DNA from 4 places in the Pseudomonas sp. KB-10 genome. Region 2 is predicted to be linked to each of the others. Evidence: riboswitches for the same ligand, from Rfam matches in the RefSeq annotation. Region 2 holds a riboswitch; each other region holds the start of a gene.
What was found. Region 2 has a riboswitch for cobalamin ahead of cobW (cobalamin biosynthesis protein CobW). Riboswitches for the same ligand answer to the same signal wherever they lie in the genome.
Positions count from the first base shown of each region.

Region 1: another riboswitch for cobalamin. It lies ahead of DXK50_RS19320 (energy-coupling factor ABC transporter permease); the one in region 2 lies ahead of cobW (cobalamin biosynthesis protein CobW).
Region 3: another riboswitch for cobalamin. It lies ahead of cobO (cob(I)yrinic acid a,c-diamide adenosyltransferase); the one in region 2 lies ahead of cobW (cobalamin biosynthesis protein CobW).
Region 4: another riboswitch for cobalamin. It lies ahead of DXK50_RS19690 (TonB-dependent receptor domain-containing protein); the one in region 2 lies ahead of cobW (cobalamin biosynthesis protein CobW).

Region 1 is NZ_QYYB01000007.1:211,266-218,920, reverse strand. It holds gene DXK50_RS19335 (hybrid sensor histidine kinase/response regulator) at 1-990, shown strand, start outside; gene DXK50_RS19330 (TetR/AcrR family transcriptional regulator) at 1,234-1,875, shown strand; gene DXK50_RS19325 (acyl-CoA dehydrogenase family protein) at 1,872-3,521, shown strand; cobalamin riboswitch at 3,645-3,848, shown strand; gene DXK50_RS19320 (energy-coupling factor ABC transporter permease) at 3,901-4,584, shown strand; gene amn (AMP nucleosidase) at 4,681-6,153, shown strand; gene DXK50_RS19310 (hypothetical protein) at 6,262-7,068, shown strand; gene DXK50_RS19305 (threonine dehydratase) at 7,070-7,655, opposite strand, start outside.
Region 2 is NZ_QYYB01000001.1:905,027-912,681, reverse strand. It holds gene cobN (cobaltochelatase subunit CobN) at 125-3,871, opposite strand; gene cobW (cobalamin biosynthesis protein CobW) at 3,947-4,996, opposite strand; cobalamin riboswitch at 5,092-5,286, opposite strand; gene DXK50_RS04220 (cobalamin biosynthesis protein) at 5,373-5,810, shown strand; gene cobM (precorrin-4 C(11)-methyltransferase) at 5,807-6,562, shown strand; gene DXK50_RS04210 (hypothetical protein) at 6,784-7,014, opposite strand; gene DXK50_RS04205 (ParD-like family protein) at 7,176-7,388, shown strand; gene map (type I methionyl aminopeptidase) at 7,385-7,655, shown strand, end outside.
Region 3 is NZ_QYYB01000003.1:421,147-428,801, forward strand. It holds gene DXK50_RS10535 (C40 family peptidase) at 1-194, shown strand, start outside; gene DXK50_RS10540 (C40 family peptidase) at 279-803, shown strand; gene DXK50_RS10545 (hypothetical protein) at 810-1,130, shown strand; cobalamin riboswitch at 1,169-1,524, shown strand; gene cobO (cob(I)yrinic acid a,c-diamide adenosyltransferase) at 1,709-2,320, shown strand; gene DXK50_RS10555 (cobyrinate a,c-diamide synthase) at 2,320-3,612, shown strand; gene bluB (5,6-dimethylbenzimidazole synthase) at 3,609-4,262, shown strand; gene cbiB (adenosylcobinamide-phosphate synthase CbiB) at 4,266-5,174, shown strand; gene cobD (threonine-phosphate decarboxylase CobD) at 5,167-6,177, shown strand; gene DXK50_RS10575 (cobyric acid synthase) at 6,177-7,646, shown strand; gene cobU (bifunctional adenosylcobinamide kinase/adenosylcobinamide-phosphate guanylyltransferase) at 7,650-7,655, shown strand, end outside.
Region 4 is NZ_QYYB01000007.1:290,434-298,088, reverse strand. It holds gene DXK50_RS19715 (substrate-binding periplasmic protein) at 1-148, shown strand, start outside; gene DXK50_RS19710 (TIGR02281 family clan AA aspartic protease) at 167-811, shown strand; gene ribA (GTP cyclohydrolase II) at 922-1,542, shown strand; gene DXK50_RS19700 (MFS transporter) at 1,539-1,952, shown strand; gene DXK50_RS19695 (cobalamin-binding protein) at 1,954-2,748, shown strand; gene DXK50_RS19690 (TonB-dependent receptor domain-containing protein) at 2,797-4,683, opposite strand; cobalamin riboswitch at 4,771-4,979, opposite strand; gene dxs (1-deoxy-D-xylulose-5-phosphate synthase) at 5,194-7,089, opposite strand; gene DXK50_RS19680 (alpha/beta fold hydrolase) at 7,172-7,655, opposite strand, start outside.

The DNA of each region.
Region 1 (7,655 bases), on a different contig from region 2:
ATGCGCATGGTCAACGATATCCTCGCGCTTACCGAGCTGCAGGCCGGCAAGCTCTATCCACGGCGAGAGGCATTCAGTCTGCGCGGCCTGTTCGACGGGCTGCGTGCGCAGTACGCGCCGCGCGCCGAGGACAAGGGGCTGACCTTCGCGCTGGAACTGGACGACAGCTTGCCCGACACCCTGGAGGGCGACGCCGCCAAGCTGGCCCAGGCCCTGGGCTACCTGCTGGACAATGCCATCAAGTTCACCAGCGAGGGCAGCGTGACGCTGCAGGTCGGTCGCGTCGGCAGCCAGGGCAATAATCTGCCGTTGAGCGTGATCGTCAGTGATACCGGTATCGGTTTCGCCCATGGCGAGAGTGACCTGTATCAGCGTTTCCACCAGCTCGACGGTTCCATGACTCGCAAGTACGGCGGCTTGGGTATCGGCCTGGCGATCTGCCGGCAACTGGTCGATTTGCTTGGCGGCAGTCTGAGCCATGAGTCGCAGCCCGAGGTCGGCAGCCGCTTCCGCCTCAACGTGCCGCTGACGCTTCCGGAGCAGCAGGCGATACCGGTCGTGCGCCCTCAGCGCTTGCCGAGTGGCATCGCGCAACGTCAGGCGCAGCAGTGCAGGGTGCTGATCGTCGAGGACAACGCAATCAACCAGTTGGTAACGCGCGGCATGCTGCTAAAGCTGGGCTACCGCGTGCGCACGGCCGACAACGGCGCCGAGGCGCTGGAGCTGCTGCGCGGCGAAAGCGTCGACGCCGTGCTTCTGGACTGCCAGATGCCGGTTATGGACGGATTCGCCACCTGTCGTGCAATTCGCGCGCTACCCGGTTGCGCTGAATTGCCGGTGCTGGCGATCACAGCGCACAGCCACAGCGGCGACCGCGAGCGCTGTCTGGCTGCCGGCATGAGCGATTACCTGGCCAAGCCGGTCAAGTTCGAAGAGCTGCGCGTATTGCTGCACGACTGGGTGTTGTGCCGGCCGCCCGCCGTCTCCTAGCGCTGCGCCTGGGTAGGGCGGTGCAAGCCGCCATGGAGGCCAGGCCGGTCTGTTACCGGCCCATGTCTGCAGTCGTTGCGGCCAGGTACTTGTACCTGGCCGCAACAAGTCCTGCCGCGCTATCGATGGCTTCGGCGCAACCTGTCTACCGATGTCTGTTCGGCCGCAGATTTGGCCGGATCGTCCCTTTAGCCATGATCTGAATCCTGATTCACTGCTGCAGAGTGAATCAGGATTCAGACCATGGCTTACCGCATCACCGAAGCGCGAATCGACCGCGACCAGGCCCAGCGCCAGCGCATTCTCGGCTGCGCGCTGGAAAGGGTCTGTGCCGGTGGTTTCGCCGCCCTGACCATGCAGGCGCTGGCCGACGACGTTGGCATCGCCACCGGTAGCCTGTACCGGCACTTTCGCAGCAAGGGTGAACTGGCTGCCGAAGTCTTCGCCGCGGCCAGTCAGCGTGAAGTGGATGCCCTGGCTGCTGCCTTGCGTGGGCCGGGAACTGCCAGCGCACGTCTGCGCCTTGGTCTGGAACAATTCGCTGCCCGCGCCTGGCATAGCCGCCGTCTGGCCTTCGCCTTGATCGCCGAGCCTGTCGATCCAGAGGTCGACGAGCAACGCCTGCTCTATCGTGAAGCCTACGCCGAGCTGTTCAGCGATCTGCTGGAGGAGGGCGTCGGCGCTGGTGAGTTTCGTGTCGAGCAGATCGGCCTGGTGGCGGCCTGCCTGGTCGGCGCCATTGCCGAGGCTCTGGTCGGACCGCTGTCGCCGCCTGCCCGCGCCGCTCGCGAAGCGGGTAGACCCACTCTGCAACTGGCGCAGGTCAGCGCCAGCCTCGTCACCTTCTGCCTGCGCGCCGTGGGCGCCAAGGAGTCAAACCGATGAAACCCAGTCTGCACGCCGAAACCCATGAGGTGTTCAACCAGGTGCCCAGCCTCGACGGCGCCAACCTCTACCGTCTCGATCTGCCACTGCAGGAGTGGGTGCGCCGCTACGATGGCGGCTGGGCCGACGAGCGTTTGAGTACCTACGGTGCATTGGCCGGTGGCGCGCTGATGCAGGCGGGCTTTCTCGCCAACGAGAACAAGCCGGTGTTCAAGAGCCATGACCGCTACGGCAACCGCATCGACCTGGTGGAATTCCACCCGGCCTATCACGAGCTGATGCGCACAGCCATCGAGCAGGGCCTGCCGTCGCTGCCCTGGACCGACCCGCGCGCCGGTGCCCATGTTGCCCGCGCCGGGCTTTCCTATCTGCACAGCCAGGCCGAGTCCGCCAGCGGTTGCCCGCTGACCATGACCTTCGCCGCAGTGCCCGCCATTCGCCTGCAGCCCAATATCGCCGAGCAGTGGCTGCCGAAGATACTTGCCACCGAGTACGACCCGCGCAATCTGCCGATGGAGCAGAAGGCCGGCGTCACCATCGGCATGGCCATGACCGAGAAGCAGGGCGGCACCGACGTGCGCGCCAACACTACTCGCGCCTATGCCATCGGTCTCGGCGGGCCGGGGCAGGGCTACGAGCTGGTCGGCCACAAGTGGTTCTGCTCGGCCCCGATGTGCGACGCCTTCCTCACCCTTGCCTACACCGACAAGGGGTTGAGCTGCTTCCTGCTGCCGCGTCACCGCCCGGACGGCACGCGCAACGCGTTCTACATCCAGCGCCTGAAGAACAAGCTGGGCAACTGGGCCAACGCCTCCAGCGAGGTGGAATACCGCGGCGCCTTCGCCTGGATGCTCGGCGAGGAAGGGCGCGGCGTGCCCACCATCATCGAGATGGTGGCCATGACCCGCTTCGACTGCATGGTCGGTTCCAGCAGCCTGATGCGCCAGGCGTTGACCCAGGCCGCGCACCACTGCGCGCATCGCCAGGTGGGCGGCAAGATCCTCGCCGACCAGCCGTTGATGCAGAACGTCCTGGCCGACCTGGCGCTGGAGAGCGAAGCCGCGCTGGCGCTGTGCATGCGCATGGGCCGCGCGCTCGATCATCTGCATGACGAGCAGGAAGACAAGTTCGCCCGCCTGGTCACCGCCGTGGGCAAGTACTGGATCTGCAAGCGCGCCCCGGAAATGATCTACGAGGCCAGTGAATGCATGGGCGGCGCCGGCTACGTCGAGGAAACCATCATGCCGCGTCTGTATCGTGAGGCGCCGGTCAACTCGATCTGGGAAGGTTCAGGCAACGTACAGTGCCTGGACGTGCTGCGCGCCCTGTCCAAGGAGCCCGGCGTGCTCGACGCATTGTTCACCGAACTGGGCGATGGCCATGGCGATGCCCGTCTCAAGGCGCATATCCAAAGGCTCAAGGCTGATTTCAGCGACACCGCTGACGTTCAATACCGCGCCCGTCAGCTCACCGAGGACATGGCTGTGGCACTGCAGGCCAAGCTGTTGCTGGAAGCTGGCAACAGCTTGGTCAGCGACGCCTTTATCGCCAGCCGCCTGGAGGGCCGCGGCCGCGTCTACGGCACGCTGCCGCGCGGCATCGACGTCGAAGCGCTGCTGGCGCGTAGCACGCCGCATCTGCTTTGATGTGGCAGCGATCTTTTACCAGGGGAGTTGGTTTTTTTCAGCCGATTTTCTTTTGGGAACAACTGTGCGTGCGAAGAGGACTGAGACGATCAGTCTGGCCGCTGTTTTTTAGCCAGACGGGCGGGTAATCTGGCGGCCGATGGTTCTGCGTTCACAGTCGTGACGCGGATGAAAAGGGAACAGGGTGCGGTGAATCTTGCCAATGCCCTGGCTGCCCCCGCAACTGTAAGCGGCGAACGAAGCCCCTCATGCCACTGACTTCGGTCGGGAAGGCGGGCGAAGTGCCAAGCCGTGAGCCAGGAGACCTGCCATCGGCAACGGGCGTTTCGCCCATCCTTCATCCGAATCGTCGCGCGGTGGGCGCGGCCAAGGAACTTGCATGCATATCGAACCGGGCGTCGTCGAAGGCGCCAAGATTTTCCTCAGTTACGCAACGGCGGTCGCTGCCTTCGGCCTGACCGCCAAACTGGCGCGCGATGCCATCCGCGACAACGGCGGCGTCACCGCGCTGGCGCTGCGCAGCCTGCTGACCACCGCGCTGGTATTCTGCTTCTTCGAGGTATTGCCGCATCACCCCGTGGGTGTTTCCGAAGTACACCTGATTCTTGGCTCGACCCTGCTGCTGCTGTTCGGCGCCGGCGCCACCGCCATCGGTCTGGCCGCAGGTCTGCTGCTGCAGGGCCTGCTGTTCGCCCAGTTCGATTTGCCGCAGTACGGCATGAACGTCACCACCCTGTTGATTCCGCTGTGGGGCATCAGTCTGTTGGCCAAGCGTATCGTCGCTCCGGGTACCGCCTACGTCGATCTCTCTTACAAGCAGGCGCTGGCGCTGTCGACTGCCTATCAGGGCGGCATCGTTGCCTGGGTCGCGTTCTGGGCCTTTTACGGTCACGGCTTCACCAGTGACAACCTGGCCGCCGTGGGCAGCTTCGGCCTGGCCTACATGAGCGTGATCCTGATCGAGCCGCTGATCGATCTTGGCGTGCTGGCCGCAGCCAAGGCGCTGTCGCGTTTCAGCCAGGGGCCGCTGTTCAACGCGCGCCTGCATCAGGCTGCCGTCTGATGACAGCGTGGCGACCGAATTGCCGGTCGCCACGCTATGTTTTGCCACAAGGATGCAGGCAAGATAGGCGCGTACGTTCAGTCAGGAAGATGCGCCGTGAAAGCCTGCTCAGATGATTTCATCATTGCCCACACTCCCGAAGAGGCGGTCGACCGCCTCGCCGCGTTGCACCAGGAAGCCACTGGCGCCCTGAGTCACGCACTCAAGCGCTACCTCAAGGAGCGCATCCGCCCGGACGCCAGCGAGCACTGCCTGTTCCGCTATCCCGAATTGCGCCTGACCTACCTGTGCCAGGGCGAGGTGCCGACCACCGTACGTGCCTACGCCAAGGTGCAGGTTCCGGGTACCTACGCGATCACCGTGACCCAGCCGGCTGCCTTTCGCAAATACCTGCTGGAGCAGCTGCGTCCTCTGATGAACGACTTCACCCTGCGTGTGGAAGTCGGCCGCAGCCAGCAGAATATTCCCTACCCCTACGTGGTCGAGGGCGGTGACGAGCTGGCCGGCAGTGGCGTGACCGCTGCCGAGCTGGCGCGAGTGTTCCCCAGCACCGATCTGTCTGCCGCCACCGACGGCACCGCCGATGGCCTGTATGACTGGGAGAATATCGACCCGTTGCCGCTGGCTCTGTTCGACGCAGCGCGTACCGATTTTTCTCTCAAGCGCATACAGCACTACACCGGCAGCGATTGGAGCCACGTGCAGCCGTGGATTCTGCTGACCAACTACCACCGCTACGTCGACCAGTTCATCCGCCATGGCCTGGATATGCTGGTGGGTGACTCGCGCTTCACCCGTATGGTGCTGCCGGGCAACGTGGTGGTCGAGCGCGGCATGGCCGAGGGCGAGATGCAGGCGATCATCGAGAACGTGGTCTGGCACCGCTACCAGATGCCGGCCTACCATCTGCAGGCGGATGACGGCCATGGCATCACCCTGGTCAATATCGGCGTCGGTCCGTCCAATGCCAAGAACATTACCGATCACCTCGCCGTGCTGCGCCCGCATTGCTGGCTGATGATCGGTCACTGCGGCGGCCTGCGGCAGTCGCAGACCATCGGCGATTACGTGCTGGCCCACGCCTATATGCGCCGCGACGGAATTCTTGACCGCGTGCTGCCGCCGCACATCCCGCTGCCGGCGCTGGCCGAGGTGCAGCAGGCGCTGCAGGAAGCCGCCAAGCTGGTCACCGGTGAAGAGGGTGACGAGCTGAAAAAGCGCCTGCGTACCGGCACCGTGCTGACCTACGACGATCGCAACTGGGAGCTGCGCTGGGCTCAGGAGCGGCCGCTGATCAATCTGTCGCGTGCGGTGGCGGTGGACATGGAAAGCGGCACCATCGCCGCGCAAGGCTATCGCCTACGGGTGCCCTACGGCACGCTGCTGTGCGTGTCGGACAAACCCCTGCACAGTGAGATCAAGCTGCCAGGCGCGGCGGGCGCCTTCTACGAACGTGCGGTGACTCAGCACCTGCATATCGGCATCGCGGCGTTGGAGCTGATGCGCAGTCAGCTTAACTCGCTGCATTCGCGCAAGTTGCGCAGCTTCGACGAGCCACCGTTCCGTTGAGCGTCTGAGGTGGGTGTGGCCTGACGCACAGTCCGGTCACGCCCTGGCGTTAGGCTGCAGTGTTCTGGTTTACACTCGCGCCCGTCATGGACGAACGAGGCGATAGGCATGGAGCAGGCACGTCTGCTGCTCACGGCACTGTGGGAACCCTTCAGTTTCTTCAATCTTTTTCTCTACACCGGTCTGGCGCTTCTGCTTGGCGCGGTTGCTGGCCTGTTGCTGGCGTTCAAGCTGCACCGGTTGGGCTGGCTGGCACGTAACAAGCGCTGGCACCACTGGCTGCTCAAACTCTACTTTCTGCTGCTGCCCCTGGCCGGAGGTTTTCTCGGCGTCCAGGGTGGGCTGTTGTACGGCAGCCAGCAGCAGATCAATCGCCATCTCGATAGCTATGCGCCTCTGGTGCAGGCACTGGCCGACGATATCTGGAGCGACTTCCAGGCCTATGTCGAGGCGCAGGAGCAGGGACTATTGGCCGTGCGTGATGTCAGTGTGCAGACGCTGCTCAAGCAGCTGGCGCTGGACTACGTCCATCGTGAGCGGCTGCAAGAAGCTGGCGAGCGCGCCGAAGCCTCGACCACTGAACGCATCGCCTTCGACCTGCTCGACCGGCTGCGTGCCAGTCTGCTGGGCAAGGCGATAGGCGAGATGGCAGTGGAGAAAACCGCCCGTTACAGCGGGCTCAACGAGAAGGTGCTGAATCAGGTGCTGGATGCGCGTATCGAGCAGCTCTTTCAGGCCGAGTTCCTCCTCGGCCTGCTCAAGCGGCAGATCGGCCATGTGTTCAAGCCGTTCTATATCGCATTGCTGATTCAGCTTGGTCTGCTGCTGGCTCTGATCGCTGCGGAATGGGGCGTTTCGCGCCGGTTACGGCAGACGCCCGGACGGCTGCCTGCCGAGCCTCTGCCGCTGGCCTGAGTCAGGCTGCGGCTGGTGCTTCGTCACGCAGCAGGTCGGCCAGCGCCAGCCGGTCGATGTTGGCGCCGCTGAGCACCACGGCAACACGCTGGCCGGCGTTGCGTTCGCGCTCCTGTAGCAGGCCTGCCAGGGCGGCAGCGCCGGCGCCTTCGGCGAGGTTGTGAGTGTCCTCGTGATAGGCGCGGATGGCGGTGCGAATTTCCGCATCGTCGACCCGCAGGATGCGCGCCGCGCCCGCGCTGATAACGTCCAATGCCAATTGCTGCGGTTGGCGGCAGGCCATGCCGTCGGCCAGGGTGACGGCGCGTTCGGTCTGTACCAGGCAACCTTGTTCGAAACTCTGCGCGTAGGCATCGGCGCCGCTGGCGACCACGCCGACGATTTCGGTGTCGAGGCCGAGCAGGTCGCGGGTGCGGATCATGCCGCAGATGCCCGAGCCGAGGCCGATGGGCACGTACACCCGGCGCAGGTTCGGTACCGCCTCAAGCAGTTCCAGGGCATAGGTGGCCACGCCGCGCACCAGATCCTCGTGCAGCGACGGCACCCAGTGCAGGCCGTCGCGTTCGGCCAGACGCGCGGCCTCGGCG
Region 2 (7,655 bases):
TTCAGCGAGTTGGCCAGCAACCATGACAGGCGGCTAACCCACCCTACGGTCTCGGCGGTGCCGGATGAACCCTCTCCCCCGGCCCCTCTCCCATAAATGGGAGAGGGGAGAAAAAACGCTCGCATCAGCTTTCCTCGCTATCGAGCAGCAGGTTTTCCAAGGCTTCGCGGTACTCGCCGGGATACTCCCACAGGCCGCGCTGCTGGGCTTCCAGCAGGCGTTCGAGGATATCGTTGAGCGCCCCCGGGTTGTGCTGCTGGATAAAGTCGCGGGTGTCCTTGTCGAGCAGGTAGGCATCGGTGAGCAGCGCGTACTGGTGGTCATCGACCAGCTCGCTGGTGGCGTCGAAGGCGAACAGGTAGTCGACGGTCGCGGCCAGCTCGAAGGCGCCCTTGTAGCCGTGGCGCTTCATGCCTTCGATCCACTTGGGGTTGGCCGCGCGGGCACGCACCACGCGGTTGAGTTCTTCCTTGAGGCTGCGAATGCGTGGCGTGTCCGGCTGGCTGTTGTCGCCGTGATAGCTGGCCACCTTGAGCCCGCGCAGGGTTTCCACCGCCGCCAGCATGCCGCCCTGGAACTGGTAGTAGTCGTTGGAATCGAGAATGTCGTGCTCGCGGTTGTCCTGGTTGTGCAGCACCGCCTGCATCTGTTCCAGACGCTCGACGAAGCGCTGCCGCGCGGGTGCACCCTCGGCGCCGCTGCCGTAGGCGTAGCCGCCCCAGTTCAGATACACCTCGGCCAGATCCGCGCGGCTCTGCCACAGGCGCTCCTCGATGGCGTTCTGCACCCCGGCGCCATAGGCGCCCGGCTTGGCGCCGAACACCCGCCAGCCGGCCTGGCGCCGCGCTTCGGCTTCATCTAGGCCGCTGTCCTTGAGTGCCAGCGACTCACGCCAGACTCGCGCCGACAGCGGGTTCATGTCTTCCGGCTCGTCCAGCTCGATCACCGCCTGCACCGCCTCGTCGAACAGGCGAATCAGGTTGCTGAAGGCATCGCGGAAGAACCCCGAGACGCGCAGGGTGACATCCACCCGGGGGCGGCCGAGCTGTTCCAGCGACAACACCTCGAAACGCTCGACGCGCTGGCTGCCGGGCTGCCAAACCGGGCGCACGCCCATCAGCGCCAGCGCCTGGGCGATATCGTCGCCGCCGGTACGCATGGTCGCCGTGCCCCATACCGACAGACCGAGCTGGCGCAGGTGGTCGCCCTCGTCCTGCAGATGGCGCTCCAGCAGGCGATCCGCTGCCTGCACGCCGAGGCGCCAGGCAGTAGGAGTGGGCAGGTGGCGCACGTCGACAGTGAAGAAGTTGCGCCCGGTAGGCAGCACGTCGAGGCGCCCGCGACTGGGCGCGCCGCTCGGCCCGGCGGGCACGAAACGCCCTTCCAATGCCGCCAGCAGGCCGCCCATCTCGGCGTCGCCGCAGGCATCCAGCAACGGCGCGATATGCTCGGCCAGGCCATCGAGAATCAGCGCCACCTCGGCGCCAAAGGCTTCGCTGCGCTCCCCTGCATGGCGCTGTTCGATCAGCCCCAGCGCCAGCAGCTCCAGGCGCTCGCGGGTATCGCCGACGGTGCGCCAAAGGCCGTTATCCACAGCCTGTAATGCCTGGGGACGCAGCCCCGCCCAGGGCTGGCCCATATCGCAATCCAGCGGGTCGAGGCCCAGCTCAAGGCCGCGCGCCAGCGCGCGCAGCAGGCTGGCATTGGCACCCTGGCCATCGCCACGGGGAATGCGCAGCAGCGCCAGCAGGGTGTCGCGGCGCAGTTGCCCGGCCGGCGATTCGCCGAACACGTGCAGGCCATCGCGGATCTGCGACTCCTTGAGGTCGCACAGGTAGGCATCGAGCTGCGGCAGCCAGCTGTCGGCATCGTCATTGAGTTGCAGGCCCAGCTCGCGGTCAAGACTGGCCTCGCGTACCTTGGCCAGAATCTCGCCACGCAGCTCCACGGCGCGGCGCTGGTCGAGCTGGCTGGCGTCATAGTATTCGTCGGCCAGGCGCTCCAGATCGCGCAGCGGGCCATAGCTTTCGGCACGGGTCAAAGGCGGCATCAGGTGGTCGATGATCACTGCCTGGGTGCGGCGCTTGGCCTGCGCGCCCTCGCCCGGGTCGTTGACGATAAAGGGATAGATATTCGGCAGCGGGCCGATCAGCGCCTGCGGCCAGCAGCCCTCGGACAAGCCGACGCTCTTGCCCGGCAGCCACTCCAGGTTGCCGTGCTTGCCGACGTGGATCAGCGCATCGGCGGCGAAGGCCGTGCGCAGCCAGGCGTAGAAGGCGATATAGCCGTGCGGCGGCACCAGATCCGGGTCGTGGTACACCGCCGCCGGGTCGAGCTGATAGCCGCGCGCCGGCTGGATGCCGACGAAGGTCAGACCGAAGCGTAAGCCGGCAACCATCATCCGCCCGCTACGGAACATGGGATCGTCCTGCGGCTCGCCCCAGCGCTCGCGCACGGCTTGTTGATTTTGTTCAGGCAGGCTGTGGAAAAACCCTAGGTAATCATCCAGCGCCAGGCTCTGCGCGCAGGGCCGTGAGTCCAGTCCATCCAGATCATTGGTGACGCCGCCGAGCAGGCTGTGGACAAGTGCGGTGCCACTGTCCGGCAGGTTATCCACCGGGTAGCCCTGCGCCTGCAGGGCGCGGAGGATATTCAGCGCGGCAGCCGGCGTATCAAGACCCACGCCATTGCCGATGCGGCCATCGCGGGTCGGGTAGTTGGCCAGGATGAGCCCGATTCGCTTCTGATCGTTGCTTTTGAGCGCCAACTGGCACCAGTTACGTGCCAGCTCGGCGACAAATTCCATCCCCGGCTCGTGAGCCTGATAGCACACCACATCGCTCTGGCTGCGTTCGCTGCGCCAGGCCAGGCCCTTGAAGCTGATGGCAGTGCCGATCAGCCGGCCATCCAGCTCCGGCAGCACCACATGCATGGCCAGGTCGCGCGAGCCCAGGCCCTGGGCGCTGGCCTGCCACTGCGCCTGGTTGTCCAGCGAGCAGATGGCTTGCAGCACCGGGATGTCGCGGCGGAACACCCGCTCCTGCGGCGCCTCGGGGTTGGACAGGGCAAAGCCGGTGGTGTTGATGATCAGCGCGGCGTTCGTTTCGTCCAGCCAGGCCTGCACCTGATCCAGGCAGGCCGGCTCCTTCAGGCTGGCCACCGCAATCGGCAGCGGGTTAAGGCCCTGGCCGAACAGGTGCTGGCAGAAGGTATCGACAAAGGCAGTGTTCGCCGACTGCACATGGTTGCGGTAGAACAGCAGCGCCACCACAGGCGCGTCCGGCTGCCACTGCGCACGCCAGTCGGCCAGAGTGACTGGACTGTGCTGCGGGTGATAGAGGCCGACACGCGGCAGCGGTTGCGGCTCCTGCCAGGCCTCGTCACGCCCCAGCCAGCGGCTGCCGATGCAGCGAAACAGCTGGCGGGCATTGTCCAGCCCGCCCTGACGCAGGTATTGCCAGAGGCGCTGGCTGTCTTCCTCAGCGACGTTGCCGAGGGCGCTCAGCTCCGGGTCAGGCTTGTCATCACCCGGCACCATGATCACCGTGGCACCGCGCGCACCCAGCTCAACCAGACGTTCGACCCCGTAACGCCAGTAGCTGACCCCGCCATGCACCGAGATCAGAATGACCTTGGCATGCTGCAACACCTGCTCGACGTAGTAGTCCACCGAAGCGTTGTTGCTCAGCTGTGCCGGGCTGGCCAGGCGCAGGCTGGGGTAGTCCTCCGGCAGCTGCCGTGCCGCTTCGGCCAACAGTGAGAGGTGCGAATCACCGGTACACAGGATCACCAGCTCGGCCGGGGTCTGGCCGAGGTCGGCGATGCTGTCGGCCGGCAGTTGGGCGCCGGGCTGGGTGCGCAGGAGGTGCATAGTCGTTCTGTGGGAGGGGCTTTAGCCGCGACTGGCAGCGAACCGGGTCGCGGCTAAAGCCCCTCCCACAATCACTCAGGCCAGCGCGGCCAGCAGGGCGGCCTGAATGGCCGCGCGGTCGAGCTGCTGGCCGATCACTACCAGGCGGCTCAGGCGCGGCTCGCCTGCTTGCCAGGCGCGGTCGAAGTGGCGGTCGAAGCGCTGGCCGACGCCCTGCACCAGCAGGCGCATGGGTTTGCCAGGGATCGCCGCGAAGCCCTTCACCCGCAGAATGCCGTACTTGGCCACCGCGGCCTTCAGCGCGGTCAGCAGGCGCGCCTCCTCGGCTTCGGGTAGTTCCACGTGGAACGAGTCGAATTCCTCATGATCGTGGTCTTCGTCTTCATCGTCGTGATGGGTGCGGCGGCTGTCGATATGCAGCTCGGTTTCGCTGTTCAGACCCAGCAGCACGTCCAGCGGCAGCTCGCCGCCGTGCGCCTCGATCACCTTCACCGCCGGCGGCAGTTCCTCGGCCACCTCGGCGCGCACCGCGGCCAACGCCTCGGCATCGAGCAGGTCGGCCTTGTTGAGGATCACCAGGTCGGCGCTGGCCAGCTGGTCAGCGAACAGTTCATGCAGCGGCGACTCGTGGTCGAGATTGGGGTCGAGCTTGCGCTGCTCGTCCACCCGGTCGGGGAAGGCAGCGAAGGTGCCGGCAGCTACCGCCGGGCTGTCGACCACGGTAATCACCGCATCGACGGTGCAGGCGTTGCGGATTTCCGGCCAGTTGAAGGCCTGCACCAACGGCTTCGGCAGTGCCAGGCCGCTGGTTTCGATGAGGATATGGTCGAGGTCGCCACGGCGCGCTACCAGTTCGCGCATCACCGGGAAGAACTCCTCCTGCACGGTGCAGCACAGGCAGCCGTTGGCCAGCTCGAAGACGCGGCCATTGGCTTCCTCCTCACTGCAGCCGATTGAGCATTGCTTGAGGACCTCGCCATCGATACCCAGCTCGCCGAACTCGTTGACGATCACCGCGATACGGCGGCCGCCGGCATTGGCCAGCAGGTGGCGCAGCAGGGTGGTTTTGCCGGCACCGAGAAAACCGGTGACGATGGTGACAGGCAGTTTGGCGAGGGTTTTCATGGAAGGCCCCGTGGCGTCGGTAAGTTCGGCGGACGGGTACGCGCAGGCGGGCACGCAGAGGCGTGCTGGCCGCGTCGGATCACCCCGTCCGAGCAAGTGGCTGGTCAGTCGAGGCAGGTCTCCTGGCTCACGGCTTGCGCGGCGCGCATCCCTTCACCTTCCCGCGATTGGCAGTGGTTTAACGAAGGGCATAACCGTTCACAGTTGCGGGGGCAGCCAGGGCATCGACCCTGTTCCCTCTTAGCTTCGCCGCGCTTCGGCGGCGAAGAACCTCAAAAGCGAGAAGGCTACGCAGGCCGCGGCGGCCGGTCAATCGCGGTTGACCGCTGGCAAGTGCCATGATGAGCTACGCCACCGCTCAGCCCGAATACTGCTCATGTTGCCGACTGCCTCCGACCACCCATCCGCCTTACCGACACAGATCGTCGCCGGGCTGGGTTGCCGCCGCGGCTGCAGCCGGGACGAGCTGCTCGAACTGCTTATCCACAGCCTGGCTCGGCATGAACTGACGGTGGACAATCTCGCGGGCCTGGCCAGCATCGCCCACAAACGCGACGAAGCCGGCTTGCACGGCCTGGCCGAACATCTGGGTCTGGAGCTGGTGTTCTTCTCGCCCGAGCAACTGGCTGGCTATCAGACGCCGACAGGCGCAAGCGCCCTCAGCCAAGCCACCGCCGGCAGCCCCGCCGTAGCCGAGCCTTGTGCCCTGGCGCTGGCGGCAAAGATAGGCACAGCGCCGCGCCGGCTCGGCGAGAAAACCCGCAGCGCCAGCGCCACCTGCGCGCTGGCCATATTCGATAGAGAACCCGCATGACCGTCTACTTTATCGGCGCCGGCCCCGGCGACCCCGAGCTGATCACCGTCAAGGGCCAGCGCCTGATACGCAGCTGCCCGGTGATCCTTTATGCCGGCTCGCTGGTGCCCGAAGCGGTGCTGCAAGGCCACAGCGCCGAACAGGTAGTGAATACCGCCGAGCTGAATCTTGCAGAAATCGTCACCCTGCTGCATCAGGCCCATGCGCGTGGCCAGGATGTAGCGCGAGTGCATTCCGGCGACCCTTCGCTATACGGCGCCATCGGCGAGCAGATTCGCGAACTGCGTGCCCTGGGCATTCCGTTCGAGATCGTCCCGGGCGTCACCGCCACCGCCGCCTGCGCGGCGCTGCTGGAATCCGAGCTGACGCTGCCGGATATCGCCCAGACGGTGATCCTCACCCGCTATGGCACCACCTCGCCAATGCCCGAGGGCGAACAGCTGCATGACCTGGCCAGGCACCGCGCAACCATGGCCATCCATCTCGGTGTACGCCAACTGCCGGCTATCGTCAGCGAACTGCTGCCGCACTATGGCGCCGACTGCCCCATTGCCGTTATCCACAGGGCCAGTTGGCCGGATCAGGACTGGGTGGTAGGCACCCTGACCGATATCGAGGAGAAAGTCGCCGCCAAGGGCTTTCGCCGCACAGCCCTTATCCTTGTCGGGCGGGTACTGGATCCCGGTGCGTTTGCCGAGTCGACGCTTTATGACGCCACTCATCGCCATCTCTACCGTCCCGGCAGCCACTGAGCCTGGCGAGAAACCGTACAGTTCGCTGAAAGCCCTGCCAGACAAGGCCTTCGGCTACTTATCAACAAGATAACCAGCCTTTTATCCAAACGCTCTGTGGACAACCGGAATGTTAGCGAACAGTTTCTGTACAAGTCGCTGAAAGCCCCTATCTATAAGGCCTACAGCCAGGTATCACGAGGATATCCACATGTTGATCCACGGCAACTGTGAGCAACTGCTCAGAGCTGCACCTCAACCCGCTTGATACCCAGAATCCGCAGCTCCGGCACCAGCTCATCCAGACTGGCAAAGGTTTCTACCTGCTCGGTTTCATCCACCAGAAAGAAGCTGCGGCCGGCATCTTTCTTGAAAAACACGATCCACTCAGCCGTATTGGCCGGATTAGCCATGATCTGGGTATCGAATAGAACGCCCTCGGCCGTTCTGCGTTTCACATCTGCGCGCTTCATCCGTTCTCCCGTTCCAGCCTGTCAGGGGTGCGCCTGCCGAAATGCCTGGCGGGCGGACGGATAGTGTAAGGGATGAGAAGGCCCCACTTGCCCCCGCTGGCGAACTGAACCGATACATGTTTATATACGCTTCATTTACGAAACATATAAAGGAGATCAGCATGGGTATCGTCAATATCGATGACGAGCTGCATGACCAGATCCGCCGGGCGAGCAGCGTCTCGGGCCGTTCCATCAATGCCCAGGCAGGCTTCTGGATTCGCATCGGCATGCTCTGCGAGATGAACCCGACGCTGAGCTTCAATGAGGTGATGGCCGCCGAGATGCGCGCGGCCGGCGTGGCGGTACCACCGCGTATGGCGGACGCCTCATGAGCAAGACGCCCGAACAGATCGCCCTGATGGCAGAGTCCGGCAGATTGCTCGCGTCCGTGTTCGGCTATCTGGATCACCTGGATCTGCTCGGCATGTCCACTCTGCAGGTCAATGACCTTGTGGATAAGTACATCGTGGAGGAACTCGAGGCGCGTCCGGCGAGCAAGGGGCAGTATGGTTTCGCCTACGCCATGAACACGTCACGCAACGAAGTGGTGTGCCATGGCGTACCCAGCGCCGACGATGTCCTGCGCGACGGTGATCTGG
Region 3 (7,655 bases), on a different contig from region 2:
GTCGTGGTCGCGTCAGCCACGCCGGTATCTACCTGGGCGATGACCAGTTCATCCATTCCAGCAGCAGCCGCAGCGGTGGCGTGCGCATCGACAGCCTTGACGACAGCTACTGGAACCGCAGTTACCTGCAGGCCAAGCGTGTTCTTGCGCTGGCTCCGGTGGAGGAGCAGGTGGCAGCCAAACGCCACAATTGATGTGTCACGGCGTAACCCCAGGGTTGCGCCGTTTGTCTGCAATCGGCAGAGTAGGGCGCATTCAGGCTTTGGATTGCCTCGCTTATGCGCCTCACGCCCCGCGTCGTCCTCATTTCTTTCGCCCTGCTGCTGAGCGCCTGTAGCGGTCGCGCTCCAGCTCCCCAGCCCGTCTACCAGCCACCGGTCTCTTCGTCCTCCTATCAGGGCGGCGCCGAAGACGTATTGTTCCGCGCTCTGGGGCTTGTCGGTACCCCTTATCGTTCTGGTGGCAACACGCCGGAAGGTGGTTTCGACTGCAGCGGTTTGATCGGCTACGTCTACCGCGATGCTGCCGGTATCAGTCTGCCTCGCTCGACACGTGAGTTGAGCGCGATGCGCACCCCAGGCGTGCGCCGCGATGCCTTGCAGAGTGGTGACTTGGTGTTTTTCGCCACCAATGGCGGGCGCGCCGTGAGCCATGCAGGTATCTATGTCGGCGAAGGGCGTTTCGTACATGCGCCATCCAGTGGCGGTACCGTGCGCCTAGACAGCCTCGACAATGTTTACTGGCAGCGCGTCTATCTCGATGCCAAGCGGGTGATCACGCCCGAGCTTGCCCGCAACCCCTGAGGCGCCATGGCCGAGCCTATCCGTCTGCCGCCTCAGCCCGAGGTCTGCGAGCTTTGCGCGCGGCCTGTAGCACTCACCCGTCACCATCTGATTCCCAAGGCGCTGCACGACAAGGCTTATGTGCAAAAGCGCTTTGCCCGTCACGAACGTATTACCGCCACGCTCTGGGTATGCCGGGCCTGCCATAACCAGATTCATCGGCTGTTCAGTGAAAAGGAGCTGGCGCTGAGCTACAACAGCCGGGACGCGCTGTTGGCGGATGAGCGCCTGCGTACCTTCGTCGAGTGGCTGGCCAGCAAGCCGCCGGGTTTCACGCCCCGGCATTAGCGGTATCGGCGTTGACGGGCAGGGCTGCCAGCCTCTACCCTGCGCGCCTTGCTTCAGGTGCCCCGCGCCGTTTCCATCGACGGCGCCGGGGTGAAACAGGGAAGCCGGTTCCAATGCCGGCGCTGCCCCCGCAACGGTAGGTGAGTCAAACGCTGCATAAGCAGACCGTGTGAAAACGTAGCGAGCGAAGGTCAGGTAAGGCAAAAACAGGCGAGAAAGCGGAGTTTACGAGCTGTAAATGAGCATTTTGAGACTGTTTTTAACGCCGCATGGCCGAGCGCAGTAGTTTTCACGCAGTCTGCAAGGCCACTGTGTATTCGCACGGGAAGGCGCAGCGTCGAACCTTTCAGGTTCGCTCACGAGCCCGGAGACCGGCCTGTCGCAGTTCCACGGCATCGCGGAGGGCGTTGTCCGGCCAGTGCTCCGGTTCTACCGGGGCCTCGGTGTTGCCCGCCTTCCGCTCGCCTGACCAGCCATTGGCGCCTGTATGAGGTCGCGCGGATCATCGCGATTCTTCATTGTCGTTCGCACTGTTCCTGAAGCAGGCAACGCGGGCACCTGACTTGCAGGAGCACAGCATGAGCGAATCCGCCGAACGCGACGCCCGCCACAAGGCGCGCATGCAGCGCAAGAAAGCCCTGATCGACGAGAAGATCGCCCAGGCCCAGGATGAATACGGCCTGCTGCTGGTGCACAGCGGCAACGGCAAGGGCAAGAGCAGCAGCGCCTTCGGCATGGTCGCGCGCGCCCTTGGTCATGGCATCAGGGTCGGGGTGGTGCAGTTCATCAAGGGCGCGGCCAGCACCGGTGAGGAAACCTTCTTCCGCCGTTTTCCCGAGGAAGTCAGCTATCACGTGATGGGCGAGGGCTTCACCTGGGAGACCCAGGATCGCCAGCGCGACATTGCCAAGGCGCAGGAAGCCTGGGCCGTGGCGCGACGCTTGCTGAGCGACGAGTCCGTCGGCCTGGTGGTGCTGGATGAGCTGAATATCGCTCTCAAGCACGGTTACCTCGAACTGGATGCGGTGCTGGCCGATATCGAGGCCCGGCCGCTGCTGCAGCACGTGGTGGTGACCGGCCGCGGGGCCTTGCCGGGGATGATCGAGGCGGCCGATACGGTCACCGAGATGAGCCTGGTCAAGCATGCGTTCAAGTCTGGCGTGAAGGCGCAGAAGGGCATCGAATTCTGATGACGACACGTCACTGCCCGGCGTTGCTGATCGCCGCCCCGGCTTCCGGCCAGGGCAAGACCACCGTCACCGCTGCGCTGGCGCGTTTGCATACGCGCCAGGGACGACGCGTGCGGGTGTTCAAGTGCGGGCCTGATTTTCTCGACCCGATGATCCATGCCCGTGCCAGCGGCGCGCCGGTGTACCAGCTCGACCTGGCCATGGTCGGTGAGGCGGAGAGCCGTCGCCTGCTGTGGCAGGCCGCGGGCGAGGCGGATCTGATCCTCATCGAAGGGGTGATGGGCCTGTTCGACGGCAAGCCCTCGGCGGCGGACCTGGCGCGTCATTTCGGCGTGCCGGTGCTGGGCGTGATCGACGGCGCGGCCATGGCGCAGACCTTCGGCGCCCTGGCCCATGGCCTGGCCACCTTCCAGCCCGATCTGCCCTTTGCCGGTGTGCTCGGCAATCGGGTTGCCAGCACGCGCCACGGCGAAATCCTGCGCGATGCCCTGCCGCCGAGCATTCGCTGGTTCGGCGCCTTGCCGCGCAGCGCCGCGGTGGAGCTGCCCAGTCGCCATCTGGGCCTGGTGCAGGCCGCCGAGCTGGCGGATCTGGATGCGCGCCTGGACGCCGCCGCCGATGCGCTGGCGGCCAGTGCCGATGTCGACCTGCCGCCGGCGGTGAGCTTCGCCGCGCCGCATATCAATGAACTCGCGCCCTTGTTGAAGGATGTGCGCATTGGCGTGGCGCGCGATGCGGCGTTCGCCTTCCTCTATCAGGCCAATCTCGACCTGCTGCAGGGGCTGGGGGCCGAGCTGCGCTATTTCTCGCCGCTGGCCGATAGCGCGCTGCCCGAGGTAGACAGCCTCTATCTGCCTGGCGGCTACCCCGAGCTGTACCTGGCCGAGCTGGCGGGCAACCAGGCCATGGCCGCAGCCATCCGTGCCCATCATAAGGCCGGCAAGCCGCTGCTCGCCGAATGTGGCGGCATGCTCTATCTGCTCCACGAGCTGCGTGACAAGCAGGGCGCCAGCGGCCGTATGCTCGGCCTGCTGGCCGGCAGCGCCGCATTGCAGCCGCGCCTGACCGCGCTGGCCCTGCAGGAAGTGACGCTGCCGGAGGGCGAGCTGCGTGGCCATAGCTACCATCACTCGCGCCTGGACAGCCCGCTCGAGCCGCTGGTACGCGGGCGCTGTCCGAACGGCAAGCCGGTGGCCGAGGCGGTGTATCGCCTGGGGCGACTGACCGCCAGCTATATCCACTTCTACCTGCCGTCCAACCCGGAGGCAGCCGCCGCGCTGCTGCGTCCATGAGCGAGCACGCCTTCAGCCCCGAGGAGCGCTCAGCGGTGTACCGCGCCATCGCCGAGCGCCGCGACATGCGTCATTTCAGCGGTGGAGAGGTATCGGCGGAGGTGCTGGCGCGCCTGCTCGAAGCCGCTCACCACGCGCCCAGCGTTGGCCTGATGCAGCCCTGGCGCTTTGTGCGCATCCGCGATGCGCAACTGCGCGAGGCGGCTCATGCGCTGGTGGAGGCCGAGCGGGTACGCACCGCGGAGGCCCTGGGCGAGCGCAGCGACGAATTCATGCGGCTGAAGGTCGAGGGCATCCGCGATTGTGCCGAGCTGCTGGCGGTGGCGCTGATGGACGGACGCGAGGCACATGTCTTCGGGCGACGCACGCTGCCGGAAATGGATATGGCCTCGGTGGCCTGCGCGATTCAGAATCTGTGGCTGGCCGCGCGCGCCGAAGGTCTGGGGCTGGGCTGGGTGTCGCTGTTCGATCCCGCAGCGCTGGCCGAGCTGCTGGCCATGCCGGCCGGCAGCAAGCCGGTGGCGCTGCTGTGTCTGGGGCCGGTGGATGCCTTCTATGAAAAACCCATGCTGGTGCAAGAGGGCTGGGCCTCGCCTCGACCGCTGAGCGAGCTGCTGTTCGAGAATCGATGGGGAGTGCAGGGTGACTGAACGATGAGCCTGGCGCTGATCACCTGCGCCGGTGTGGCGCTGGACGCCGTGCTGGGCGAGCCACGCCGCGCGCATCCGCTGGTGGCCTTCGGGCGCCTGGCCGATTGCCTGGAGCAGCGTTTCAACCCGGCCGGTGGTGGCTGGCGCAGCCATGGTGTCACCGCCTGGTGCCTGGCAGTACTGCCGCTGACTCTGCTCACCTGGCTGCTGGTGCAGATCAGCGGGTTGGGCTGGGCGGTGGAGATCTTCGCCCTGTATTTCGCCATTGGCCTGCGCAGTCTTTACGAGCACGCGCAGCCGGTGGCCCGCGCGCTGCGTCTGGGTGATCTGCAACTGGCACGCGAGCGGGTCGGCTGGATGGTCAGCCGCAACACCGCCGAGCTGGACGCCACCGGCGTGGCCCGCGCCGGTACCGAGTCGGTGCTGGAGAACGGTTCCGATGCGGTATTCGCTGCCTTGTTCTGGTTCATCGTCGCCGGTGCGCCCGGCGTGGTGCTGTACCGCCTGAGCAACACCCTGGACGCCATGTGGGGCTATCGCAACGAGCGCTTCGAGCGCTTCGGCTGGGCGGCGGCGAAGATCGATGACCTACTCAATTACATCCCGGCGCGCCTGGTGGCGCTGACCTATGCGCTGCTCGGGAATACCCTTCTGGCGCTGCGCTGCTGGCGCCGGCAGGCACCGTTGTGGGACAGTCCCAATGCTGGCCCGGTGATGGCCGCTGGTGCCGGCAGCCTGGGAGTGAGTCTGGGCGGCGCCGCCGAATACCACGGCGAGCTGCATGAACGCCCGCAGCTGGGCGAGGGCCCGGCGCCGCGCGCGCGGGATATCGAACGGGCGATGAACCGGGTCGCTGCCGGCGTTGGCCTGTGGTTACTGTGCCTGATGATCTGGGAGGTGCTGGGTGCTTGAACACGGAGGTCGACTGCGCGCGGCGGCGCAGCGCTATGGCATCCCCCTGGAGGACTGGCTGGACCTGTCCACCGGTATCGCCCCCTATGGCTGGGATCTGCCGCCGGTTCCGGCTCAGGCGTGGGCGCGCTTGCCCGAGGTCAACGATGGCCTGGAGGCGGCGGCGCGCGATTATTACGGCGCCGCCAGCCTGTTGCCGGTGGCCGGTTCGCAGGCGGCGATCCAGGCTCTGCCACGCCTGCGCACGCACAGCAGCGTGGGCATCCTCGCGCCGACCTACGCCGAGCATGCCGCGGCCTGGCGCCGCGAGGGCCATCGCATCACCAAGCTCAGCGAAGGCTCGGTGCATCGCGCGCTGCCGCAGCTCGACGTGCTGCTGGTGGTCAATCCCAACAACCCGACCGGGCGCCTGATCGAGCCGGCGCGCCTGCTCGACTGGCACGACGAGCTGGCCGAGCGCGACGGCTGGCTGGTGGTCGACGAAGCCTTCATCGACTGCACGCCGCAGCACAGCCTGGCGGCCTACAGCGACATGCCGGGGCTGATCGTGCTGCGTTCGTTCGGCAAGTTCTTCGGTCTGGCCGGCCTGCGTCTGGGCTTCGTGCTGGCGGCGCAGGCCTTGCTGGATGAGTTGGAGGCGCTGCTCGGGCCCTGGGCGGTCAGCGGTCCGGCGCGCAGCATCGCCCGCCAGCTGCTTGCTGACAGCGCCGGCCAGCGCCGCCAGCGCGAGCGTTTGCTGGCCGATGGTGAGCGTCTGGCGGCGCTGCTGCGCGACTGCGGCCTGCCGCCTACCGGCGGTTCGGCGCTGTTCCAGTTCTGCTGCACGCGCCGCGCGGTGCCCTGCATGGAGCTGCTGGCGCGACGCGGCATTCTGATCAGGCTGTTCGCCGAGCTGGACAGCCTGCGCTTCGGCCTGCCGGCAGACGAGGCCGGCTGGCTGCGCCTGGAGCAGGGCTTGCTGGACTGTGCGCCGATCCTCGCCAGCCTCGAGGAAACCTCCTGATGCCAACCCTGATGGTGCAGGGCACCACTTCCGATGCCGGCAAGAGCACCCTGGTGACGGCACTGTGCCGCTGGGCGCGGCGCCAGGGCGTGTCCGTGGCGCCATTCAAACCGCAGAACATGGCGCTCAACTCGGCGGTGACCGCCGATGGTGGCGAGATCGGTCGGGCCCAGGCGGTGCAGGCGCAGGCCGCCGGCCTGGCGCCGCACACCGACATGAACCCGGTGCTGCTCAAGCCCAACAGCGACATGGGCGCCCAGGTGATCATCCACGGCCGCGCCATCGGCAACATGCAGGCGCTGACCTACCACGGCTACAAGCCGGTGGCCATGGCGGCAGTGCTGGAGTCCCATGCGCGGCTGGTCGAGCGCCACCAGCTGGTGCTGGTCGAAGGCGCCGGTTCGCCGGCCGAGATCAACCTGCGCGCCGGTGACATCGCCAATATGGGCTTCGCCGAGGCGGTAGACTGTCCGGTGATTCTGATCGCCGACATCGACAAGGGCGGCGTGTTCGCCCATCTGGTCGGCACCCTAGAGTTGCTCAGCCCCAGCGAACAGGCGCGGATCAGGGGCTTCGTGATCAATCGTTTTCGCGGCGATATCGCCCTGCTCGAACCGGGGCTGGATTGGCTGGAGCAGCGTACCGGCAAGCCGGTGCTCGGCGTGCTGCCGTACCTGACGGATTTTCACCTGGAAGCCGAGGACGCCGTCGATACCCGTCAGCAGGCCAAGAGCGCGCAGGCGCTGCGCGTGGTGGTGCCGGTGCTGCCGCGCATCAGCAACCATACCGATTTCGACCCGCTGCGCCTGCATCCGCAGGTGCAGCTGACCTTCGTCGGGCCGGGCCAGGCCATCCCGCCGGCCGACCTGATCATCCTGCCCGGCTCCAAGAGCGTGCGCGCCGACCTCGCCCGGCTGCGCGAGCAGGGCTGGGACACGGCCATCGCCCGCCATCTGCGCTATGGCGGCAAACTGCTGGGCATCTGCGGCGGCCTGCAGATGCTCGGTCGGCAGATTCACGACCCGCATGGCCTGGAAGGCGCTGCCGGCAGCAGCGAGGGCCTCGGCCTGCTGGATTTCGAGACGCTGCTGGAGCCGGAGAAACAGTTGCGCAACGTGCGTGGCCAGCTGTGCCTGGAGCAGGCGCAGGTCAGCGGTTACGAGATTCACGCTGGCGTCAGTCGCGGGCCGGGCCTCAATGGCGCCGTGCAGCTTGACGACGGCCGCAGTGACGGCGGACTCAGCGCCGACGGCCAGGTGCTCGGCACCTACCTGCATGGCCTGTTCGAGCAGCCTTCGGCGTTCGCTGCACTACTGCGCTGGGCGGGCTTGGATGAGGTGGAACAGGTGGACTATCAGGCGCTGCGCGAGCGCGATATCGAGCGCCTGGCCGACCAGGTGGAACTGCACCTGGATAGCGAAAAACTCAAAGTGCTTTGCGGCCTATCGGTAGAAATGAATGTGGATTGAATCATGCTT
Region 4 (7,655 bases), on a different contig from region 2:
TTGGCTGCCGCTCTATCTTGGGTTTGCCGATAACCCCAGAGGGCGCGCCATGGCCGATCTCTTTGACCGGCGCATGGCGTTGCTGGTCAAGAGCGGAACCCTGCGGCCGATCTTCGAACGCTGGGATCAACCCTATCCCTTCGACTGAGCCGGGAGACCCTCATTCATGCAGCTTCGTGATTGTCTCGTCTTGCTGGCGCTGTCTTGCGCGAGTTCTTCCTGGGCGGCGTCTCAGATCCAGGTAGTTGGCTTGTTCCCGGGAGCGGCCGTGGTCAATGTCGACGGTCAGCGCAAGCTGGTCCGCGTTGGTGATACCGGTCCGGGTGGCGTGCAGGTGGTCAGTGTCGACAAACAGGGCGCGGTGCTACGCGTCGATGGCGTCGAGCGTGCCTATCCCATGAGCCGCGAATACAGTGCCGGTTTCGCCGAGCCGGTGAAAAAACGCCTGAGCATTGCCAAGGGCATCGGCGGCCACTATTGGGTGGCCGGCTCGGTCAATGGTCAGACGGTGCAGTTCCTGGTCGACACCGGTGCGACTTCGGTGGCGCTGAACGACGCCCACGCCAAGCGTCTGGGCATCGATTATCGGGTCAGCGGCCGGCCCCTGCAGGTCAACACCGCCAGCGGCGTGACCCGCGGTTGGCGCGTGATGCTCGACCGGGTCAAGATCGGCGATCTGGAAGTGCTGGGCGTCGAGGCCGTGGTGCTGGAGGGCGGTGCGCCGCACGAGGCGCTTCTGGGCATGAGTTTCCTCAGTCGGGTTGGCTGGCGCGAGGAGCAGGGCATGCTGGTGCTCGAGTCCAAGCTTTGAGGCTGCCATTGACCGTTTCGATACTGATGATCGGCAATTCTGTCTGACCAGGCGGCTGGGCCTGCTGATACAATGCGCGCCTGTTTCGTACTCACTGCTAGGAGTATCCGGTGTCCGTCGTGTTCGTCGCCGCCTCCCAACTGCCCACGCCCTTTGGCGTGTTCACCATGCACGGTTTTCTCGACGAGGCCACCGGCAAGGAACACGTCGCCCTGACCTTCGGCAATGTTGCCGATGGTGCTCCGGTGCTTGGCCGCCTGCATTCCGAATGTCTGACCGGCGACGCGCTGTTCAGCCTGCGTTGTGACTGCGGCGCGCAGCTGCAGGCGGCGTTGCAGGCCATTGCCAATGAGGGCCGCGGCGTGCTGCTGTATTTGCGTCAGGAGGGTCGTGGCATCGGCCTGCTGAACAAGATCCGCGCCTATGAATTGCAGGACGGCGGTGCCGACACCGTGGAAGCCAACGAGCGTCTGGGCTTCGGCGCCGATATGCGCGACTACGCCATCTGCCTGCCGATGCTCGAACATCTCGGCGTCCAGAGCCTCAAGCTGATGACCAACAACCCGCGCAAGGTCAAAGCGCTGGGCGACATGGGCATCGCCGTGGATCATCGCGTGCCGCTGCAGATCGCGCACAACCCGTACAACAAGCGCTACCTCGCCACCAAGGCCGGCAAGCTCGGCCACATGCTGGGCAACCAGCATCAGGGTGAGGCCGAGGAAAGCCTGTGACCCGAGGCCAGGTGAAGCGCCGTCTGGCGCTGGCCTGGTGGCGCCAACTGGGCGTGGCATTGGCCCCGCTGCTGGTGTTCAACCTGCTGTTCGGTGGCGGTAGCACCACAGTGCTGACCATGCCGCTGTTCATCGCCGGGCTGGCGTCCATGTTCGTCAGCCTGCCGCTGTTTTCTGCCTACAAGCGCGCTCTGATCGCCACCGAAAAGGCCCTCGACAGCGAAGCCGAGCCCGCCGCCTGGCTGGAGCTGGATCGCGTACGCCTGCGTGCGCTGCTTGGCGCTGCGCTGCCGGCCTGGATCGCTGCGCTGGCAGTCCTGGCTGGCCTGGAGGCGATTCCGCTGGTGCTGCTCGGGCTCTCCAGCATCGTGCTGCACGGCCTCTATCGCATTCCCCGCCAGCTCGGCTGAAATGCGCACATGGCTGCTCGCTCTCTGCCTGCTGGCGCTACCGCTGGCGGCAGCCGAACGGGTGATCAGCCTTGCCCCATCACTCAGCGAGATCATGCTCGACCTGGACGCAGCCGACTTGTTGGTTGGCGCGCTCGAAGGTGACGAGCGTCCCGCAGCGTTGGCGCACCTTCCCACTGTCGGCCGTTATGGCCAGCTGGAATTCGAACGTCTGCTGCAGCTGGCGCCGGATCTGATCCTGATCGCGCCAGGCAGCGTGCCGCCCGCGCAGCAGGCGCAGTTGCGCGGGCTAGGCATCGATCTTTTGCTCGTCGAGCCGCAACGCCTCGACCAACTCGGTGATGTGTTCGTACGCATTGGCAAGCGAATTGGACGGCGGGAGCGGGGCGAGCAGCTGGCGTCCGAGTTTCACGCCGAGCTGGTTGCATTGCGTCAGCGCTACCGGCGCGATCGGCCCCTGTCGGTGTTCTATCAAATCTGGCACCAGCCGCTCTACACCATCGGTGGCCGGCAACTGATGGGTGATGCCCTACAGGTGTGCGGAGCGCGCAACCTGTTCGATGACCTGCCGCAGCCGGCGCCTCAGGTCAGCGTGGAGGCGGTGCTGGCGCGTGACCCCGATGTGATTCTTGGCGGCAGCAACGCCGAATTGTCCGGCTGGCAGGCCTGGCCCCAGTTACATGCGGTGCGCCGGGGGCAGGTGTGGGCGGTGCCGGACAAGGGCCTGGAACGACCCAGCCGGCAGATGCTGGGCGCCATCGAGCAGCTGTGCGAGCTGATGAGGGCCGCACGCTAGTTCATGGGGCGCTGCGCACCCCAAGCAGGTTGCGTGCGTGCAGTGGCATCAGAGTTGCGGCGTCCAGGTCAGCGAGAGCAGGGCGCTGCGGCCTTCCTCGCGGTAGCCGTAATAACTCACGCTGCTGAAGAACGGATCATCAGGGCGGCTGTACAGGGCCTGGGAATAGTTCTTGTCCAGCAGGTTGTCGATCTTGACCTGCCAAAGCAGCTCCTCGTCCATCCGCCAGCTTGCGCGCGCACCCAGCAGGCCGTAGCCGGCGATCTTGCGATTGTTGGCGGCATCGTCGTAGCGGCCGGAGAACGCCTGCCAGGTCATGCCGGCGGCGAACGCGCCGAACTGACGATCCAGGTCCAGGCTCAGACTGCGCTTGGCGCGGCGCGGCAGGGTGTGGCCGCTGTTGCGATCACGCGGGTCGAGCAGATTGGCGCCGAGGGTCGCCTGCCAGCCCAGCAGTTCGCGTTCGATATTCAGTTCCAGGCCCTGCAGACGCGCCTTGTTGACGTTCATTGGAGTGCTGAAGAAGGTCACCGGGTCGCTGACCACGGTGATCAGGTCCTCGACCTCGGTACGGTAGGCCGACAGGCTCCAACGGGTATCCAGGTGATCGCCGCGCAGTTGTGCCTCGTAGGTCTTCGAGCGCTCCGGGGCGAGATCCGGGTTGCCGCCGTAGAACGAACTGGTCGGGAAGTAAAGGTCGTTGAAGGTCGGTGCATGGAAGCCCTCGCCGTAGCTCAGTACCAGCTCCAGACGCTCGGCCAGGTCCAGGCTCAGCGCCGCGTTCCAGGTGTTCTCGCTGCCGAACTGCTGGTTGTCGTCGTGGCGCAGGCCCAGTTCGGTGGCGAAACCGTTGCCACGATAACGGTGCTGGGCGAAGGCGGCCCGGTTCCAGCGTTCGCTGTGGCTGAAATCGCTGTCGCTGCCCAAGCGCTCCTCGTACCAGTCGAGGCCGAGCAGTACCTGGTGAGCGTCGCCGATTCGCAGGCTGTTGAGCCAGCCGGCGCTGTCGCGGTAGGTGTTGTAGACATAGTTGTTGTCGGCATTCAACGGGTCGCGGTTTTCACTCTTGTCCTCACCGTGGCCGAGCTCCAAGCGGCTGCTCCAGCGCTCAGCGAGCTGTGCCTCGAGATGACCGGCGACACTGGAGACGCTGAAGTGTTCGCTGGGATTGCCCGGATCGAAGCTGAACAGATCGTCGTATTCACTCTCGCCGCGTTGCTCAAGCAGGTTCAGGCCACCCTTGAGGCGGTCAGTGAAGCGATGCTCCAGACTCAAGTTGAAAGCCTTGCGGCGCAGGCCGTCGTGGTCATTGTCGTAGCCACGCCCATCCTGGGAGCGGTCGAAACCGGCGCGCTCGACCAGGCTGGCGCCGAGGTCGACGCGGGTGCGCTGGTCGCCGCCGGATAGACCCAGGCTGCGTTCGAACGTCTGCTGACTGCCGGCGGCCAGGCGCAGGCGTGGCTGCAGGCCTTCCTCGCCGCGCCGGGTGAAGATCTGGATCACCCCGCCAATGGCGTCGGAGCCGTAAAGCGCCGAACGGGCGCCGCGCACAACCTCGATACGCTCGATCTGCTCAGGGCTGAGAAATTCCAGGCGGGCCAGGCCGCTGGCGGCCGCATTCAGACGTACGCCATCGACCAATACCAGCGTCTGGTTGGCGTTGGCGCCACGTAGGAGCAGGCTGGTGAGGCTACCGCGACCGCCGCTCTGCACGATGGACACACCGGGCACGCGGCTGAGCAGGTCGGGCACGCTGCTGGCCTGCAGGCGCTCGATGTCCGCTCGCTCGAACACCGTGCTGGCGGCGGTAGCCTGTGCTTGTGGTTCGGACAGGCGTCCAGAGGTAACGACCAGCGGCTCGGCCAGATAAGGTTCGGCAGCCTGCGATAGGCCTGGCGTGACGGCTATGGCCAGAGCCAGAAGGGGCAGTTTCATTCTATTTCCTCAACGGTCGGCAGACGGTTGAGGAGGGCAGGCGCAAGCGCGGGCAGGGCGGCGCTTGACCGTGTCGCCCTCCGCAACACCAGTCACACCGCCTGGGCCGGTCTCCGGGCTCTCGACCCGCGTCCGCCTTCCCAGGTATGGCCCAGTGGCTACAGGACGTGGCGCAAGCTCAGCGCTCGCTGTCGATTACCGTTGCGGGGGCAGCGTCGGGATTGCTCATGAAGAGCGCACCGACTTCCCGTTCAGCAGACCGTTGAAAACTACCTGCGTTGGCAATACTGCGTTAAGAACGGCGTCGTGTGCGAGCCCAGTCAAAAATGCTCATTTACGACTCGTAAACTTCGCTTTTTCGGCCGTTCTTGCCTCGCCTAGGTTTTCAACGGCCTGCTGACGCCGCTTGCGCAGCACACCCTGGCGGAACATGAAGTGCGCGCACCTTAGTTCGGGTGGGTATGAATGACAAGCAAGCCCCGCTCATCCGGCGATGAGCGGGCTTCATGCTCAAGTCTGCAGCAGGCTCAGGCGTTGGCGTACCGCGCGTTCGATACCGGCTTCGTCGAGGCCGCATTCGGCGAGCATCTGGCTGGGCTTGGCGTGCTCGACGTAGTAGTCGGGCAGGCCGAGGTGCAGCATCGGCACCTGGCAATTCTCGGCGGCGAAGAATTCGCTGACCGCACTGCCGGCGCCGCCCATGATGCTGTTTTCCTCGATGGTCACCAGCAGCGCATGGCTGCTCGCCAGTTCGCGCAGCAGGACTTCGTCCAGGGGTTTGACGAAGCGCATGTCGACTACCGTGGCGTCCAGCGTTTCGCCGACGCGCAGGGCTTCGGCCAGTTGCACGCCGAAGGCCAGCAGGGCGACGCCCTTGCCCTGACGGCGCACCACCGCTTTGCCAATTTCCAGCGGCTCCAGGCCAGCATCGAGCGGGGCGTTGGGGCCGCTGCCGCGCGGGTAGCGTACGGCGGCCGGGCCGTCGAACAGGTGACCGGTGGTGAGCATGCGGCGCAGCTCGTTCTCGTTGCTCGGGGTCATCACCAGCATGCCGGGGATGCAACGCAGGTAGGACAGGTCGAAGCTGCCGGCGTGGGTCGGGCCGTCTTCGCCGACCAGGCCGGCGCGGTCGATGGCGAACAGCACGTCGAGGTGCTGCACGGCGACATCATGGATCAACTGGTCATAGGCGCGCTGGAGGAAGGTGGAATAGATCGCCACCACCGGTTTGGCGCCTTCGCAGGCCATGCCGGCCGCCAGGGTCACGGCGTGCTGCTCGGCGATCGCCACGTCGAAGTAGCGCTCGGGGAAGCGCTCGGCGAAGGCCACCAGGTCCGAGCCTTCCTTCATCGCCGGAGTGATGCCGACCAGGCGGTTGTCGGCTGCGGCCATGTCGCACAGCCACTGGCCGAACACGTTGGAGTATTTCGGGCCGCTGGGCTTCTTGGGGGCGGCGACAGGCGTTACCGGCTCCAGCTTGGTGATGGCGTGGTAGCCGATGGGATCAAGCTCGGCCGGGGCGAAGCCCTTGCCCTTCTTGGTCACCACGTGGAGGAATTGCGGGCCGTCCAGGTCGCGCATATTGCGCAGGGTCGCCAGCAGGGTGGGCAGGTCGTGGCCGTCGATGGGGCCGACGTAGTTCCAGCCCAGCTCCTCGAACAGGGTGCCGGGCACCAGCATGCCCTTGGCATGTTCCTCGACCTTGCGCGCGATCTCCCAGGCGCCGGGCAGGTGCGAGAGGATCTTCTTGCTGCCCTCGCGCATGCTGGCGTAGGTGCGGCTGGAGATGATCTTGGCCAGGTAGTTGGACAGGCCGCCGACGTTCTTGGAGATCGACATGTCGTTGTCGTTGAGGATCACCAGCATGTTGGCGCCGACGTCGGTGGCGTGGTTGAGCGCCTCGAAGGCCATGCCGGCAGTCAGCGCGCCGTCGCCGATCACCGCCACGCTCTTGCGCTTCTCGCCTTTCAGGCGGGCGGCGATGGCCATGCCCAGCGCCGCGCTGATGCTGGTGCTGGAGTGGCCGACACCGAAGGTGTCGTACTCGCTCTCGGAGCGGCGCGGGAAGGCGGCGAGGCCGTCCTTCTGGCGCAGCGTAGCCATGCGCTCGCGGCGACCGGTGAGAATCTTGTGCGGGTAGGCCTGGTGACCGACGTCCCACACCAGGCGGTCATCGGGAGTGTCGAAGACGTAGTGCAGGGCGATGGTCAGCTCGATGACGCCGAGGCCGGCACCGAAGTGCCCGCCGCTCTGGCCGACGCTGTAGAGCAGGTACTGGCGCAGTTCATCGGCGAGGGTTTCCAGGTCCGCTTCGGCCAGGCGGCGCAGTTCGTCGGGCGTGTTGGCGCTGTCGAGCAGCGGCGTCAACGGGCGCTCGCGGGGGATCTCGTGGAAAGTGGTCGGCATCAGGCGAATCGTTATAGGCGTAAAAGATGCGGCAGTTTACCTGATGCCAGGAAAACAGCCCAATCTGCTGACCACATCGGCGCTACCGGTAATTTCGTGCAAGGAAATCCAGCAGCAGGGCGCTGACCCGTTCGGCGCATTCGCCCTGCAGCCAGTGGCCGGCGCCAGGCAGATCGTGGCGCTCCAGCTGCGGCACCTTGTCGCCCATGCGTTTCAGCGTCGGCGCTTCGAAGCGGCCCACCGGGTCGTTTTCCCCGAGCAGGAACAGCGTCGGCTGCGTGATCTGCAGTCCGGCCAGGTGCTCGGTACGCTGCCAGTTGCGCTCGAAGTTGCGGTACCAGTTCAGCGCGCCGCGAAAACCGTGGCGCTCGAAGGTGCGCAGGTAGTGGGCGAACGTCGCCTCGTTGCACCAGGCCGGCAGCGGCAGGTCATCCGGCACGCCATCGAACAGCCGCGCGTCGGCCGGTTTTTCCGTCGCCAGCAGGGCATCGCCCAGGCCGCCGAGCAGCAGACGCAGGCTGCGGCCGATGCCTTCGTCCAGTTCGGCCTCGGCCACGCCCGGCTGC